2 regions of the Desulfosporosinus burensis genome follow, and region 1 is predicted to be linked to the other one. Evidence: riboswitches for the same ligand, from Rfam matches in the RefSeq annotation. Region 1 holds a riboswitch; the other holds the start of a gene.
The links. A riboswitch is a leader RNA that binds a small molecule or an ion and turns the genes downstream of it on or off. The one in region 1 is predicted to bind cobalamin.
Positions count from the first base shown of each region.

Region 2: another riboswitch for cobalamin. It lies ahead of ACYQ3Q_RS23140 (X2-like carbohydrate binding domain-containing protein); the one in region 1 lies ahead of cbiE (precorrin-6y C5,15-methyltransferase (decarboxylating) subunit CbiE).

Region 1 is NZ_BAAHYN010000008.1:210,518-218,176, forward strand. Features, by position in the region: gene ACYQ3Q_RS15835 (energy-coupling factor transporter transmembrane component T family protein) at 1-438, shown strand, start outside; gene cbiD (cobalt-precorrin-5B (C(1))-methyltransferase CbiD) at 574-1,701, shown strand; gene ACYQ3Q_RS15845 (Rpn family recombination-promoting nuclease/putative transposase) at 2,136-3,113, shown strand; gene ACYQ3Q_RS15850 (hypothetical protein) at 3,278-3,433, shown strand; gene ACYQ3Q_RS15855 (tautomerase family protein) at 3,448-3,588, shown strand; gene ACYQ3Q_RS15860 (4Fe-4S binding protein) at 3,797-4,513, opposite strand; gene ACYQ3Q_RS15865 (Crp/Fnr family transcriptional regulator) at 4,615-5,310, shown strand; cobalamin riboswitch at 5,498-5,681, shown strand; gene cbiE (precorrin-6y C5,15-methyltransferase (decarboxylating) subunit CbiE) at 5,884-7,113, shown strand; gene cobI (precorrin-2 C(20)-methyltransferase) at 7,110-7,659, shown strand, end outside.
Region 2 is NZ_BAAHYN010000015.1:85,414-93,072, reverse strand. Features, by position in the region: gene ACYQ3Q_RS23160 (energy-coupling factor ABC transporter permease) at 42-827, shown strand; gene ACYQ3Q_RS23155 (energy-coupling factor ABC transporter substrate-binding protein) at 824-1,129, shown strand; gene ACYQ3Q_RS23150 (precorrin-6A/cobalt-precorrin-6A reductase) at 1,282-2,013, shown strand; gene ACYQ3Q_RS23145 (lipid II flippase Amj family protein) at 2,053-2,844, opposite strand; cobalamin riboswitch at 2,998-3,185, shown strand; cobalamin riboswitch at 3,523-3,707, shown strand; gene ACYQ3Q_RS23140 (X2-like carbohydrate binding domain-containing protein) at 3,867-7,659, shown strand, end outside.

The DNA.
Region 1 (7,659 bases):
ATGATGATCGCTTCTTCTGTCTTGACTTTGACCACGTCCATGGATGACTTCACCCAATTCTTTCATAAGATGAAGGTTCCCGTTGAGGTAGCCATGATGCTGACAACGGCGATACGATTTATTCCGACCCTGGATAAAAAACGCAAGCAAATTTTAGAGGCTCAAAAGGCACGTGGGACAAAATTCAAAGAGAAGGGGATCATCGGTTCCCTCCAATCCTACCTTCCGATTATGATTCCTTTGTTTATCAATTCGATTATGATGGCCAATTCGCTTTCGATGGCAATGCTCAATCGAGGGTATGGTTTGAACCGGAATTGGACATCGATGCGCGAGCTAGCATTTACCCCAAGGGACTATTGGACAATTGCTTTTGTTGTTATGTTATTGACGTTGGCACTCTTTGTTCGATTCCAACTTCAACTAGGAGTTTTATAGGCTTAATAAATGGTTTAGTGAAGGTATTAATGTTTAAAGATTAGTTGCAACGAGGCAGCACATGGCTTATACTTTCTTTCAATAATCAAAGTAATGAAAATTACTTTGATTAATTTGAAATGTGGGAGAGAAATTATGGCGCGAGAAAAAGATCGACATACTTGGCGCGAAGGATATACCACAGGTAGTTGTGCAGCGGGTGCAGCCAAAGTAGCCTGTCTGCTCCTTAGAGGGGAAAGTTTAGCTGAGCGGGTAGAGATTCCACTACCGAATTCGGCGCGCTTAACAATGCCCATCCATGGGGGTGAATCTGGATATCCAGAAGCGAGGGCAAGCATTCTGAAGAACGGTGGAGACGATGCGGATATTACGCATGGGCTTGAGATTCAGGCGATCGCACGCTATATTTCCCCTTTAGGAGAGGTTCACATCCGTGGGGGCCAGGGGGTTGGGACTGTCACTAAAAAAGGATTGGCCATCTCGGTTGGGGAAAGTGCCATTAACCCGGTTCCAAGGAAGATGATTTTTGAGGCTGTTCGGGAGGTCTTTCCTAAAGAGGAACTCGAAATTATGATCAAGGTTCCTAACGGAGAAACTGCTGCCCTGCGTACTCTTAATCCGAGGCTAGGGGTCGTTGGAGGAATTTCAATACTTGGGACAAGCGGAATAGTCCGACCGATGTCCGAGGAGGCGTTTAAAACCTCGATTCTACCGGAGTTGGACCAGGCAGTAGCCTATGGGCACAAAACCATAGTTCTCACTCCAGGGCACTATGGGTATCGAGTGGCAACTGAACGTTTTAAAGTCCCGACTGAAGCTGTGATCCAGATGAGTAACTTTGTTGGCTATCTATTAGAAGAAGCTGCCTACCGGGGGATTGAACAAGTGATTCTCGTAGGGCATATCGGAAAGCTCATTAAAGTTGCAGGCGGAATTTTCCATACCCATAATCGTGTGGCAGATGCCCGAATGGAAATCTTACTTGCTCATGCCGCGCTAGCTGGGGTTAATCTAGACACCTTAAAACATCTGGCAGAGTTTCCAACGACCGAAGGGGCCACCTCAGAACTCTTGCTCCTTGGAGAGCAAAAATTGTTCCATCATCTGGCAAACTTGGCGAGTGAAAGAGCCCAAGCATTTACCTTTGGACGTCTAAGCGTTGGTACGATCATGACCTTATTAAACGGCCAACCAGTTGGCTGGGATTCGAAAGCTCAAAGGATCGTTGAGGAACAACGTTGGGCGTGGTCAATTGAGACCTGAGCATTTGCAAAACGTGTTCACTCTAATTGAACCGCAACCAAAAACAGGTTTGGCTTTATTTTTAAAAGGTCAGAATATGCTAGACAATCCGTCTATCATATTCTGACCTTTTATTTATGATGATTTATTCATTCCGGAGATACTAATAAACTATTAAGATCGAAGGGGTAATCGCAGTTACGAGAAAAAGTACTTTGCTAAATGGCGGTATGACTCTGCTAATTAGGTTTTTTAACAAAGGAAATAGGGCTAAATTACTTGGATGAGTTAGGATGCCCTGTTATGGGGATTCTACCGTTCTAAGTTGTGAAAAGATAAATAAATTGAAGTGGCCCGTTCAATCATGGTATAATATGGTTATCATTCAATCCATTGTTTAATTTACTGACAGAAGATGAATATCTTTAAAAGTGTGATTGAACGGAGCGTGAAAAGTGAAGGAACTAATTAACCTCAAGGTCGATTATGCATTTAAACTTATCTTTGGCAAAGAGGGAAATGAAGCGATCCTCATCGCTTTTCTTAATGCTGCGTTAAGGTTGCCGCAGGAAAGTCAAATCGAAGACATTGTGATCTTGAACCCTGAGTTCAATAAAGAATATAAAGAAGATAAGAAGTCCATCCTAGATGTTCGAGCTGTAACCACCGAAGGAATGCAGATCAACATAGAAATACAATTAAACGATCAATATAATATGAAGAAACGTTCCCTGTATTATTGGGCACAAATGTACACCAGACAGATGCGTGAAGGGATGGCTTATAAGGAACTGACTAAAGCTGTCACGATTAATATTCTGGATTTTAACTATTTAAATGAGACAAAGAATTACCATAACGTGTTCCATCTTTATGAAGATGAAGAAAAATTTCAACTAACGGATGCCTTAGAGATGCATTTTATGGAGTTGCCAAAATTGATCATGAAGTGGCGGCGCAAGGAAGTAAGCCCTTGGGAGAATGTTTTAGTACGATGGTTACTGCTTCTGGAAGGTTCAGAAAATCAGGAAATATTAAAAACACTGGAGGAGATTGCAATGCAAGATCCCGTTTTACATCAAGCGATAGCGGCATGGGAGAAATCAAGTGATGATCCTAATGTGAGAGAAGAGTACTATTCGAGACGCAAGGCAGTATTAGATGAAAAGGCGGCAGTAAGGGAAGCGGAACTTAGATTGAAGGAGGGGATTGAGAGGGGATTAGCAGAGGGTAAAGCAAAGGGATTAGCAGAGGGATTAGCAGAAGGCAAAGCAGAAGGTAAAGTAATAGGTAAAGCAATAGGTAAAGCAGAGGGTAAAGCAGAGGGTAAAGCAGAAGTTGCTAAGAACCTGATAGACCTTGGAATCGAGATCTCAAAAATCGCAAAAGCAACAGGTTTATCTGAAGAAGATATTAGATTATTGAAGAATTAGGGTAAAACAAAGAGGGGACAGGTGTATTGTTCAATTATGAAACAATACACCTGTCCCCCCGTTTTTCTAATGTCTATCAAACACATTATGAATTATCCAATTGCAGTATTGGGTGCCCTCCCTAACATTCATAATAGTTAACTGCATAAGTCTGGCTGATAGGAATGCCCTGCGAGAAAGTTGTTCAGCAGCTTGGTGGCTATGGCGAATTTGTTACCGACCCTGAGGAAGTAGGGAACGCAATAGATCGGGCCTTAGCTTCTGGTAAGCCCGCCTGTGTAAATGTTGTTACTGATCCGGAAATCGGTCCTCCAAGATAAATGAGTGTAATGCTATGCCCGTAATTATGATAGAGGCTGGTAAAATGTCCATAGAACAAAAAGCAAAGCTAGTCAAGGAGCTGACTTCAAAAGCAAGCGAAATACTCAACATACCTGTGGATGCGTTTGTTACAATTAATAAAAAAATGACATAGATAATATCGGCAGTGGCACTCAGCTTTTATCAGATAAATTTGGCACAAAAAAACAGATGTATAGATTTCGAAGAGATTAATACATCTGTTGTTCATTCAAATGGGGATATTATAAACAAGCGTAAAACAAGAAAACAAGGGGACAGGTGCATTGTTTCGCGAAACAACGCACCTGTCCCTCTGTTTCCCTCAGTTATCATTACTCTGATCAATCCTCGATAATTCTTCCGTCAGTTCCTATTGTGACGACATTCCAGGGTATCATTTTTCCGCTGCTTGACAAGGCTTTCTTTACAGCTTGAACTAAACCGCCACAGCAGGGTACTTCCATTCTTAAGACGGACACGCTTTTAATTTCATGCTGTTTTAGGATCGCCGTCAGTTTCTCTGAATAATCGGTATCATCTAGTTTAGGACAGGCAATCAAGGTGATCTTATTGCGCATAAATTTTTCGTGAATATTTGGGTAGGCGAAGGCAGTGCAGTCAGCGGCAATCAGCAAATGCGCGTTATTAAGATAAGGTGCAGTTACTGGTACTAATTTTAACTGGCAGGGCCACTGACCAAGCCGGGAGTGTGCGTTTTCTGAGGAATGAACAGGTATGTCTTCAAGTTGTCTTTTGGCCAGCACTTTTGCTTGGGTACCGGGGCAACCACAGGGAAGGGAGGCTACAGGCTGTGGCTTGTTTTTCTCCATATGCTTTTTGACAGCTGCTTCGTCATAGACGACAGTTTCTCTCTCTTCAAGGACGATAGCTCCGGTCGGGCACTCAGGTAGACAGTCTCCAAGACCGTCACAATAGCTTTCAGAAACAAGACGGGCTTTACCGTCAATCAGCTTTAAGGCACCTTCATGACAAGCAGTGACACAAAGGCCGCAGCCGTTACACTTTTCTTCATCTATTTTTATAATATTTCTTAACATTGTCATAACCCCTTTCAAATGATTGTTTTTACAGGTTCATTATATTACAATGAAAGAATTAAGTCGGTATCTGAGGATACAAAAATGAGTAGGGGTGTGTGATGTTTGAAAAATATTTGGATAAAGTTTCACAAGTAAGCCTTTTTCAAGGAATTGAAAGAGATGCCATATTAGCTATGTTGAATTGTTTGAAGCCTAAAGTTTGCTGCTATAAAAGAAGTGATTATATTGTGACGGGCGGAGATCCCTATGAAAGCGTTGGAATAGTTCTCAAGGGTACAGCGACGGTCAGTAAAGAAAATGCCGCAGGAAACAGGATTGTTATGACACTTTTAAAGCAAGGGGATATTTTTGGTGAGTTAGTCGCCTTTTCCAGCCAAATGATCTGGCCAGCAACTGTTCAGGCCCATGAAGCTTGTGAGGTTCTTTTCCTGCCGAGAGGAAAAATTGTTGGCGAGTGTGACAAGATGTGTTCATGGCACAGAATTCTGATCCAGAACTTTTTAAGGATAATTTCCGAAAGAGCCATGATGTTGAACAAGAAGGTTGAATATCTGACGATCAAAAGTATGCGCGGGAAAATCTGCACATATTTATTGGAGCAATATAAAAAGACAGGCGACAAAAACATAATTCTGCCCTTAAATCGAAATGAACTCTCGGATTTCCTGAATGTGTCTCGTCCATCCATGTCCAGAGAAATGTGTAAAATGAGGGATGAGGGAGTTATTGATTTTTACTTGACTGAATTCAAAATTTTAGATTTAGAAGCCTTAAAGTATATGAGTGATTTATAGTGGTGTACTAGGCCTATCATATGAATCAAACGGGCAAATTAGCTGTGTCGCTTATTTGTTCAATGATAGGAAAAAGAATACTTGGTTGATATAACTCTTTTTTTTAGGAAGGTATTTTGAAAAAGAGGAATTTAGTATATACTTATAGAATATCCCATTATCAGTCGAATTGGACTATTCATAAATTTAATAGCGTTATGCTTAAGGTTCCTTTGTAATAAAGGATCTAAAAGGGGAAGTCGGTGAAAATCCGACGCGGTCCCGCCACTGTAAACAAGGAGTTCTCTTCGGAAATCCTACGCTCAAATGCTAGGACAGAGATGAGAATGATGATTTGAAGCCAGGAAACCTGCCTTAAGTAGCATCACAAACCTACGAGCGATAGGAGATGTGTGTGTTTATTTAGGGTAAACCATACGAGCCGCTCAGGCTCGCTTTTTATTATACTATCAGAAAGTATAAACTTGCGTTATATACTTTCTAAGCATAAGTGCAACTAAGGCGGCCGCCTGCGCTGAAGCTTAGCGCCAGCCAAGTTTTCTATACCTATTAAACAAGGGAAGAAGGTTTTTCATGTTACAAGTAATCGGTATCGGCCCTGGAAGGCCGGAATGGTTGCCCCCTGCAATTACTGAACTTGTAAAGAACTGCGAAATTCTAATCGGAGGGACTAGGGCTCTAAAACTCTTTCCTGATTTCACAGGACGCCAGTACTCCCTATCCGGTGACCTAGCTAGCAGTATAGAAGTGATCAGAAGCGCACTTCTAGAAGAGAACGTTGTCGGGGTTCTCGTCTCAGGCGACCCTGGGTTTTTCAGTTTTTTACCTAGACTTAAGAAGGAATTTCCGGAGGAAATAATCGACGTCTATCCGGGGATCAGTTCTCTTCAATTCGCTTTTGCAAGAGCCGGGCTTCCTTGGCAAGAGGCCATCTTTGCAAGTGTTCATGGTCGAGAATTGTCTGTACTTCCTCAGGTAATTACTCGTCCCACAGCGGTTCTAACTGGTGGAGAAAATACGCCTCAGAAAATCGCGCAACTCTATTTGGAGCGTGGCAATAACCCTCTTATTTCAGTCGGTAATGCCCTTGCTTATCCAGAGGAATTTTGGTCAACAATGGACGCAGAGCATTTGGCTCAGGAGAAAATCTTGTTAAAGAATGCAATTGTTATCCTCTATCCAAATACTATTCAAAAAGCCCAGCACTCCCCTAAACAGGGGGTAGGTTGCAGGCTTGGAATTCCAGACGAAGAGTTTCTACGCGGAAAGGTTCCCATGACCAAGGCGGAAATTCGGGTTCAAGTACTCGCCAAAGCCCAAATTTCGAAATATGATCAGGTCGTGGATATTGGAGCGGGTACGGGGAGTATTAGTATCGAAGCAGCCGGTCTCGCTTCTGAGGGTGTAGTATATGCAATTGAGCATAATTCAGAGGCTCAAGCACTTATTCTTGCCAATCAGCTCAAGTTTGGGGTTTCAAATCTTCGTCTGATTTCCGGAGCTGCGCCAGATGTTTTCGGGGAACTTCCCCCAGTCGATGTCTGTATTATTGGTGGCAGTAATGGACGTTTATCAGAAATCTTAAGTACGGTGCCCCTTGTTGAAGGGGGAAGAATCGTGATCACAGCAGTGACCATCGAAACAGTGGCTCAAGGATTGAAACTGCTTACAGACTTTAACTATCAGGATATCGATACGGTCTCTATTCAAGCAGTCCGTTGGAAAGCAGTACAAACTCTGCATATGGCCCAAGCTTTGAATCCAATCTTTATAATTTCAGCACGAAGAGGGGAAGCATCATGAATACAACATGGGGAAAATTCTATGGAGTCGGGGTCGGTCCCGGTGATCCTCGTCTCTTGACTTTACAAGCCGTCGATGTCCTACAATCAGTGGATTTGGTAGCTATCCCCAAATCCAAGCTCGATCGAGAAAGTGTGGCCTGGGATATTGCCAAAATTCATTGTCCAGCTAATGTCCGACTTGTCGAACTCGAAATGCCCATGACTTCGGATCAGCAGGTTTTAACAAAGGCTTGGCAAGATGGAGCACAAACCCTTCTAGTTGAACTGAAACAGGGTAAATCGGTTGCCTTTATCACTCTGGGTGATCCTTCCCTTTATAGTACTTACAGCTACCTACTTAACATCCTTCAGGAGGAATTACCACAGGAATGTGTTATCACAGTGCCAGGCATTACAGCTATGTCCGCGGCGGCAGCCAAGATTAACTTGCCTCTTGCAACTGGGGATGAGCCTCTTCTAATCTTGCCAAGTACCGAAGATGTTGGAGAATTTCTCAATTTCCCCAATTTAGTTTTAATGAAAGTCTCCCGCAGGCTTCCTGAGA
Region 2 (7,659 bases), on a different contig from region 1:
GGCTAGGTTTGACAATAGATTGAAAGGGGTCGATGATTATTATGAATCAACGTATGATTAAGCGGATCAGTTTATTAATAGCCTACGTTTTGGCTATCTACATCGTCTTTCCCGATAATGCCTATGGTATGCATATTATGGAAGGTTTCTTGCCTTTCAACTGGGCTGCCTTTTGGTGGATCGCTATGATTCCTTTTGTTATTGCGGGGGTACGTTCCATTAAAAAAACGGTGACACTCTACCCTAATTTAAAGATGCTGCTCGGTATGGCAGGAGCCTTTGCTTTTGTTTTGTCTGCTCTGAAAATTCCGTCAGTAACTGGTAGTTGCTCTCACCCGACAGGCGTGGGTTTAGGTACCATTCTGTTTGGACCTGCGGCGATGACCGTTTTAGGAATGATTGTCTTGATATTCCAAGCACTTTTACTGGCTCATGGAGGAATAACGACCTTAGGCGCAAACACGTTTTCTATGGGGATCGTTGGCCCTTTTGTCTCTTACGGTATCTACAGAGGCTTAAAAAAGCTGGGCGCTCCCCAATGGCTCTCGATTTTCATGGCGGCAACGTTAGGGGATCTAATGACCTACGTTACAACCTCCATTCAGTTGGGGCTAGCTTTTCCCGCGGCATCAGGCGGAGTAATGGCTTCTGTACTCAAATTCATGAGCATTTTTGCGTTCACTCAGATTCCTTTAGCCATTAGTGAAGGTCTACTTACGGTAATGGTATTTAATATCCTCACTGCTTATAGTCAAAAAGAGTTGCAGGTTTTAACTGCCTTTACAGGCAAAGCGTTATCCTCCATTAAGCGGGGGGTGAAAGCATGAAACTCTTTACTAAAAACATTATAATCCTAGTATTTGTTGCTATATTGGCCTTTTTCCCACTTTATATAGCGCGTGATGCCGAATTCGCTGGTGCTGATGCTCAGGCATCCGATGCGATAAGTGAGTTCAACGCCGATTACACACCTTGGTTTGAGTCCTTTTGGGAACCTCCGAGCGGAGAAGTTGAATCGTTTTTGTTTGCCTTGCAGGCTGCGCTTGGAAGCGGATTCGTCTTTTATTACTTAGGTTATTCGAAGGGTAGACACAAAGCTGATCATCAATCTCTCCAGTCAAGAGATTGATCAGATGAACGCCAACGTAGTGATACCAATATCAATTTCAAACCCATAGGGCGGGTGGCCATTTCCGGCTTCCCCGCCCGAGTTTTATCCCATACACATTAGGATTTATAGAATTACACTTGTTTTTATAACGGCTTTGGAGGCTAACAAAAATGATCATGTTATTGGGAGAAACGGCGGCAGCGCGTGAAATCAGTGAGTGTCTTCAACATAGGGGGATTGAGTTTAAACGAATACTTACTTGGAAGGGCAAGGTATTTTTGCAGACTCCTTCCTTAATTCTTGATGCCAGCCATCCTTCCAGCAGTGTAAAGTTGGCCTCTTTACGCCAATGGTCTGAGCAACAGGGCATTCCTTATCTTAGGTTAGAAAGACCAGAGACTGTCATTCCAGACAGCTTATTAATATATCCAGTTTGTACGTGGGAGGAAGCTCTGCTTCAGTTAGAATTGCGAGCCGGTGCAATTCATGAAGCAAAAAAACGAATAGTAACGATTTTCGTGACGACGGGCAGCCACCAACTGGAAAGCATTGTGCAAAGCACCTTTGCTCGCTCTGCTCGTTTAGTTGTTAGGGTACTTCCAGAAGGGCGCTTAGTCCAAAAATGCCAAATGATGGGCATTTCGCCTAGGGATATCGTAGCTATGCAAGGGCAATTTTCTAAAGAGATCAACAAGGCGCTATTTAAATTCTATGGAGCAGATATTTTATTAACCAGAGATAGTGGGTCTGCCGGTGGGACAGATACGAAGATCTCAGCAGCCTTAGAATTGGGGATAGAGACAGTCCTCGTGAAAAGAACCAAGACGAATAATGGTTTAATTGTAAATAATGTCCAGGAATTACTGGATTGGGTGGATACGAATAGTACAAAATGTAGATGACATTAATCCGTCTGTATCAAGGCTTTCAGTCGCACACTATCACTTATAAATATTTGCAATGACATGGGCCACTGGGATAAGGAACAATTGTCCCATTAGGGTTCCTATTAGCTTGGCGCTCATCAACATAACGACAAGCGCTTTGACATCTTCATAGGGACGATTCCCCTTTAAAGCCTGATCAGTAATGATAGAAGATTTAGGGTCAACAAAGAGCATAAATATAATATTTGCTGCACTGTTAATTACTCCTGCCGAAGCTGAAGCCGCTAAGCGATGCTGAGCATCAACAAGTAAAGCAGCATAATAAGCTGACATCACCCCTATGGTGTAGATTCCGGTGACAAGAGAATTGAGAGCTATTAATTGAATAGGTATTCTCTTAAACGGCAGATTATTTACCATCTTTTTTGAAGGTAAAGTAACATTCTCAATAAATCTACGGATACTGCGAAATTTCAAAGCGTCCATTACAACAAATGGTACAGACCCAGACCGTTCAAGATTTTTTACAGCTCCGGAAAAAAAATTTAAAAAAGTGGGAGTTAATACTATGCCAAAAAAAGTTCCTACCGTCGCTACCCAAATGATCTTGCGTATGGCAGGAAGAGGGTCGATAGTTTGATTAATGGAACTATCCATCAAACCTCCAAACAAAGGAGCTTGCAATGTATGTGCTGTAAGAGAGATTAGATAGAATAAGTTAAAGAGGGTATTTGATAAGGCGAATTGCCGACTTTTAACAGAATTAAGCCGCACAGAGTAGGCAAACGTATCGATTATATGAATTATAAATGTTGAAACAAATAATTGGTAAATATTGAACTGCACCAACCCACCCCCATCCTTGATATGACTATGTCAGATAGGGGATAGAAATACCCAGTGAATACATCAGTTAGTTTGACAATCAGTGCTAATAATTGTAAATTTATGTACTGACAGGGTTTACAAGAATTTAGAATTAAGGTTATAATGAGGACAATTAAATATTAGGTAATGAGTGATTTTTTCTAAGGAAAAGAATTTAAAAGGGAAGTCAGTTAAAATCTGACGCGGTCTCGCCACTGTAATAGGGAGTTGCCTCACAAAGTGTCACTGGATTTTATCTGGGAAGACGTGGGGTAATGATGAACTAAAGCCAGGAAACCTGCTCATTGCGGATCAACACAGGAACCTACGGAAGATAGGGGAGGTGTCGTTTATGTCGGGAAGTCAGCGTATATTATCCGGCTAGCGGAGTCACTATATCCCTTTACAGGTATTCTGTAGAGGCTTTTTTTGTTTCCTTGAAGGAGGCCTGACTGGTGAGATATCGAGAGAAGAATCAGGAGATGGAAGAGCACAGGCAAGCGTTGCTTGATGCGCGAGGAGAAATCTTGGGGAAGTATAATTTGGAAAAAGAGAAGAGGATTCAGTGGCTTGTGAAGTTTATAGATATTGAAGACGAACTCGAAGAATTATCCCGACGGAAAACCAATGGACTAGCTCATAGGAGATTAAGTAAATTAATTTATGAAAAATTCAGGTATCGGAGCATGAGTGCTTCGGATAAAAAGGAAGCAGGTGCAATTCCTGCACGATCCCGCCGCTGTGATGGGGAAATGTTTCGTGAAGGCCACTGGCATAGTCTGGGAAGGCGCGAAACATTGATGATCCAGAGTCAGAAGACCTGCCTGTATTTTAGACACCAACTACTCTACGAGCGATAGGGGGAGGTGTTAAAAATGCTGGCATCAATAGATGATTATCAGTATTTTTAGCCTCTTGACCGATCGGTTGAGAGGCTTCTTAATTTCTAAAGCAACGAGGAGATATTTTAGCTATAGGCATGTAGAGGGGGATAAATAGAGATGAAAAGAGATTTTCGAAAATTATATTCATGGCTGTTGATAGTTGTAATGATGCTTTCCATGTTGGTTATGCAAATTCCTTTGGCTAAACCGGCTTATGCGGCATTAGATCAGAACAGCACTATAACGCCTGTGACAGCTGTTTTTGACAAGAATTCTGCTCATCAAACCGATGTGCAAATAACGACGACTCTTAACGGAAATAATTTAAACAGTATAACCAATGGTGGAACTCCGCTGACGGTAGGGAACGACTATACAGTAACGACCGGCAGCAGTATTACCATTGGTAAAGGATACTTGGCCCAACAGGCGATAGGAACAACAACACTGAATTTTATCTTCAGTGCCGGCAATCCTCAGGCTTTGCAGATAACTGTTTCTGACTCTACACCGGCTTATTCAACCAGTTTAACAAAAATACTTACCTATTATCAAAGCAATTCAAGTAAAGCCACTTCCTGGTGGGATACGGTAGGACTCTGGGGTGCCGAGGAAAGTATAGGAACTATTTGGGACAGCAGCAAAGAAACTAGTCTTGCCGGAAATATTCTGGGAACACTGGCCAAGGGAGAGGATCCGAGCAATACTCTAAACGGTAACCTCTTGTCAAAACTGAAGGCGACACAGAACAGCAGCACAGGTGCATTCCCAGGTTCCTTCGGTCTAACTTCAAGCGACCAAATCTGGGCTATGGTTGCTCTGGATGCTGCGAAAACACAGTATGATCAAGACAAAGCGGTATCAAATTTATTGACATATCAAAATTCGGACGGAGCTTTTTTTTACTCAACAGACTACAACACTAGTGATCCTGATCAAACAGGGATGGCCTTGCTGGCTCTGGCTAACCATCAAACGGTAGCTGGTGTTCAAACTGCAATCAATAACGCCAAAGCTTATTTGAAGAGTATACAGCAGGATACAGGTGGATTTGCTTCCTGGGGAACAGATAATCCCAACAGTGTAGCTACGGTAATTTCAGGGTTGGTGGCTGTCGGTGAAGATCCTTTATCGGATGGCTGGAAAAAGAACGGGAAAACCATGCTGGATGACCTGCTCAGTTTTCAGTTAGGCGACGGGTCGTTTTACTCTCCTTATAATCCAGGAAAAACCGATGCTATGGCAACTTATCAGTCCCTGATTGCATTGGGGGATCTATTTGCCCAAAAATCAGTCTGGCAGAGGCTGCAAGAAAGCAGTCCCCAGGGAAACAATAACAGTACCATAACGCCTGTGACGGCTGTTTTTGACAAAAATACTGCTAAGCAAGTCGATGTGCCAATAACAATGACGCTTAACGGACATACTTTAACCAGTATAACCAATGGTGGGACTGCGCTGACGGCAGGGAGCGATTATACGGTAGCGACCGACAGTAGTACTGTAACCATTGCTAAAGGCTACTTAGCCCAACAGGCAACAGGAACAACCACTCTGAATTTTCTCTTCAGTGTTGGTAATCCTCAGACTTTACAGATCACGGTTTCCGATTCTACGCAGTCAGGCAGCGGAACTTCTTCGCAGCCGACTGTCCAAAGTAGTATTACTTTGACCGTTGCCGGAAAGAACGGACAAAGTATTCTCTCGTCGACAACAGTGCCATTGGAAAATGGTGATACGGCTTATTCCGTTCTGATAAGGAAGCTCGGCCAGGCGGCTGTTACTGGGTCAGGTGCTTATGTCAGCGGGATTAATGGGATTAACGCAGGTACTGATGGTCCTTCCAGCGGTTGGATGTATTCAGTAAATGGTGCTTATCCGAGTGTAAGTGCAGCGGCAATTACTTTAACAAACGGTGACGTAGTGGTTTGGCGGTATACAACCAATATGGGCAAAGACATAGGTGCTACGGATAACAGCGGTGCAGGAACGGCTACCAGCGTTAGCCCAATTCCATCACAACCAGCGGTCACTAATCCGGTTGGCTCAACTGGATCAAACGGCCAAACTAATCAGGACGCATTGGCAGTCTTAACTAATGTCACGGCCCAGCAACAGGCCGGGGCTAGACTCCCAGACAACACTCCCACTGTAAGTCCGACAGCTACCGAGCAGGTGGTTCTGAAGGCAACAGACGGAATTCAGCTGACTGTGCCGCCAGGAGCGTTAAATAATCAGAGCACTCCGGTTAAATTTACCGTCGAGATAGGTAAGGTGACGACTCCACCTAAGGCCGACACAGGTGCCACAGTACTCAATCCTCTTAAATACCAGCGTCAGTTTGGCCTTGAAAGTTCCAAAGGTGCGGTCCAGGAAGAGCCTGTTCAGTTTAATGCGCCCGTTGAAATTAGTTTCCCGATCGCTGCAGGAGATCTTCCCACCGGGGTCACTACCCAACAACTGGCCATCTATTGGTGGAATACGGCCAAAAACGATTGGGTTAAATTGGGCGGCGTTTTTGACCCGATCACCAAGACCCTATCCGTGCCTACTTATCACTTTTCCACGTATGCTGTCATGGCAGATGTTTCGAGCGTACCTCAGCGCCTAGCCGGCCTCGACCGCTTCCAAACAGCCAATGTGGTAGCGACACAGGGCTGGAAAGCTGGAGCAGACAATGTGGTTTTGGTTAATGCCTATGCGTTTTCCGATGCCCTGGCTGCCGTTCCCTTAGCTTTTAAGCTTAATGCTCCCATCCTGTTAACGGAGGCAGACACTCTTACTCCGTCAACACTGGAAGAAATACAAAAAATGGCACCGAAAAAAATTACCTTAATCGGAGGGACAACTGTCATTTCCCAGGCTATCCAAGCTGAAATGGAAAAAGTCTACGGAGCGGACAATGTGTTGCGCTACGGTGGGCTGGACCGTTATAGCACGGCAGCTCTGCTTGCCACTGCCTTGGGTACAACAGGGAAGGCCATCATTGCTAATGGTGGTGAAAATAGTTATGCGGATGCTCTCGCTGTATCCAGTTATGCTGCCAACAAGGGAATCCCGATTCTCTTCACGGAACGAACGGTTCTCCCAGATCCCACAGTTCAAGCACTGACTGCGCAAAAAGTTAGTTCCACCATTGTGGTGGGAGGAAGTTACGTCATCCCGGAAACTATCACTCAGCGTTTACCGGGAGTGGTACGCTACGCTGGAAGTGATCGTTATGCGACTGCAACGGCCATAGCCCAGGGGTTAAGTCTTAATACGGACCGGGTTTATGTAGTGACAGGTCTAAATTTTGCCGATGCCTTAACCGCGGGGAATTTGGCTGCGCATTCTTTCTCACCGGTTATTATGGTTGATAATACCATACCAGAAGCCGCTTCAAGTTTCCTAACCGCCCACAAAGGAACAACCTCCGATCTGATCATTGTGGGAGGAACAGGGATTATCAGCGCAGATCAAGAAAACAAATTGCGTACGCTAGTTCCTAATTTAGTTCAGCCTCAGGAAGGAGCTACAACCCGCCAGCAGGTGAATGAAACTATCAGTGGTTTGGCAGTCTGGGAAAAGGCTTATATCCAAGCGGCCTTTACACAAGCTGTTTCAGGTGAAATTATTGATCCCACGGTCTATAATTGGCCCACTGTCGGACTGGGTCGGCTGGACCTCTACGACGGCTTGTCCTCTTATCTGGCGGAAAACGAGAAGTACATTGGCCAAGATTGGAACTCCGTCAAACGGAAAGTGACCAACCTGGCCAGAATATGCCTGGCAGTAGAAGCAGCCAAAGGAGATCCCCGCAATTTCGGTGGCAAGGACTTGATTGCTGAGATCGCCAATTATCCTGATATTGAAGCTCAGGGTATCAATGGGCCGATTTTTGCCCTGCTTGCTCTGAACAGCGGTGCTT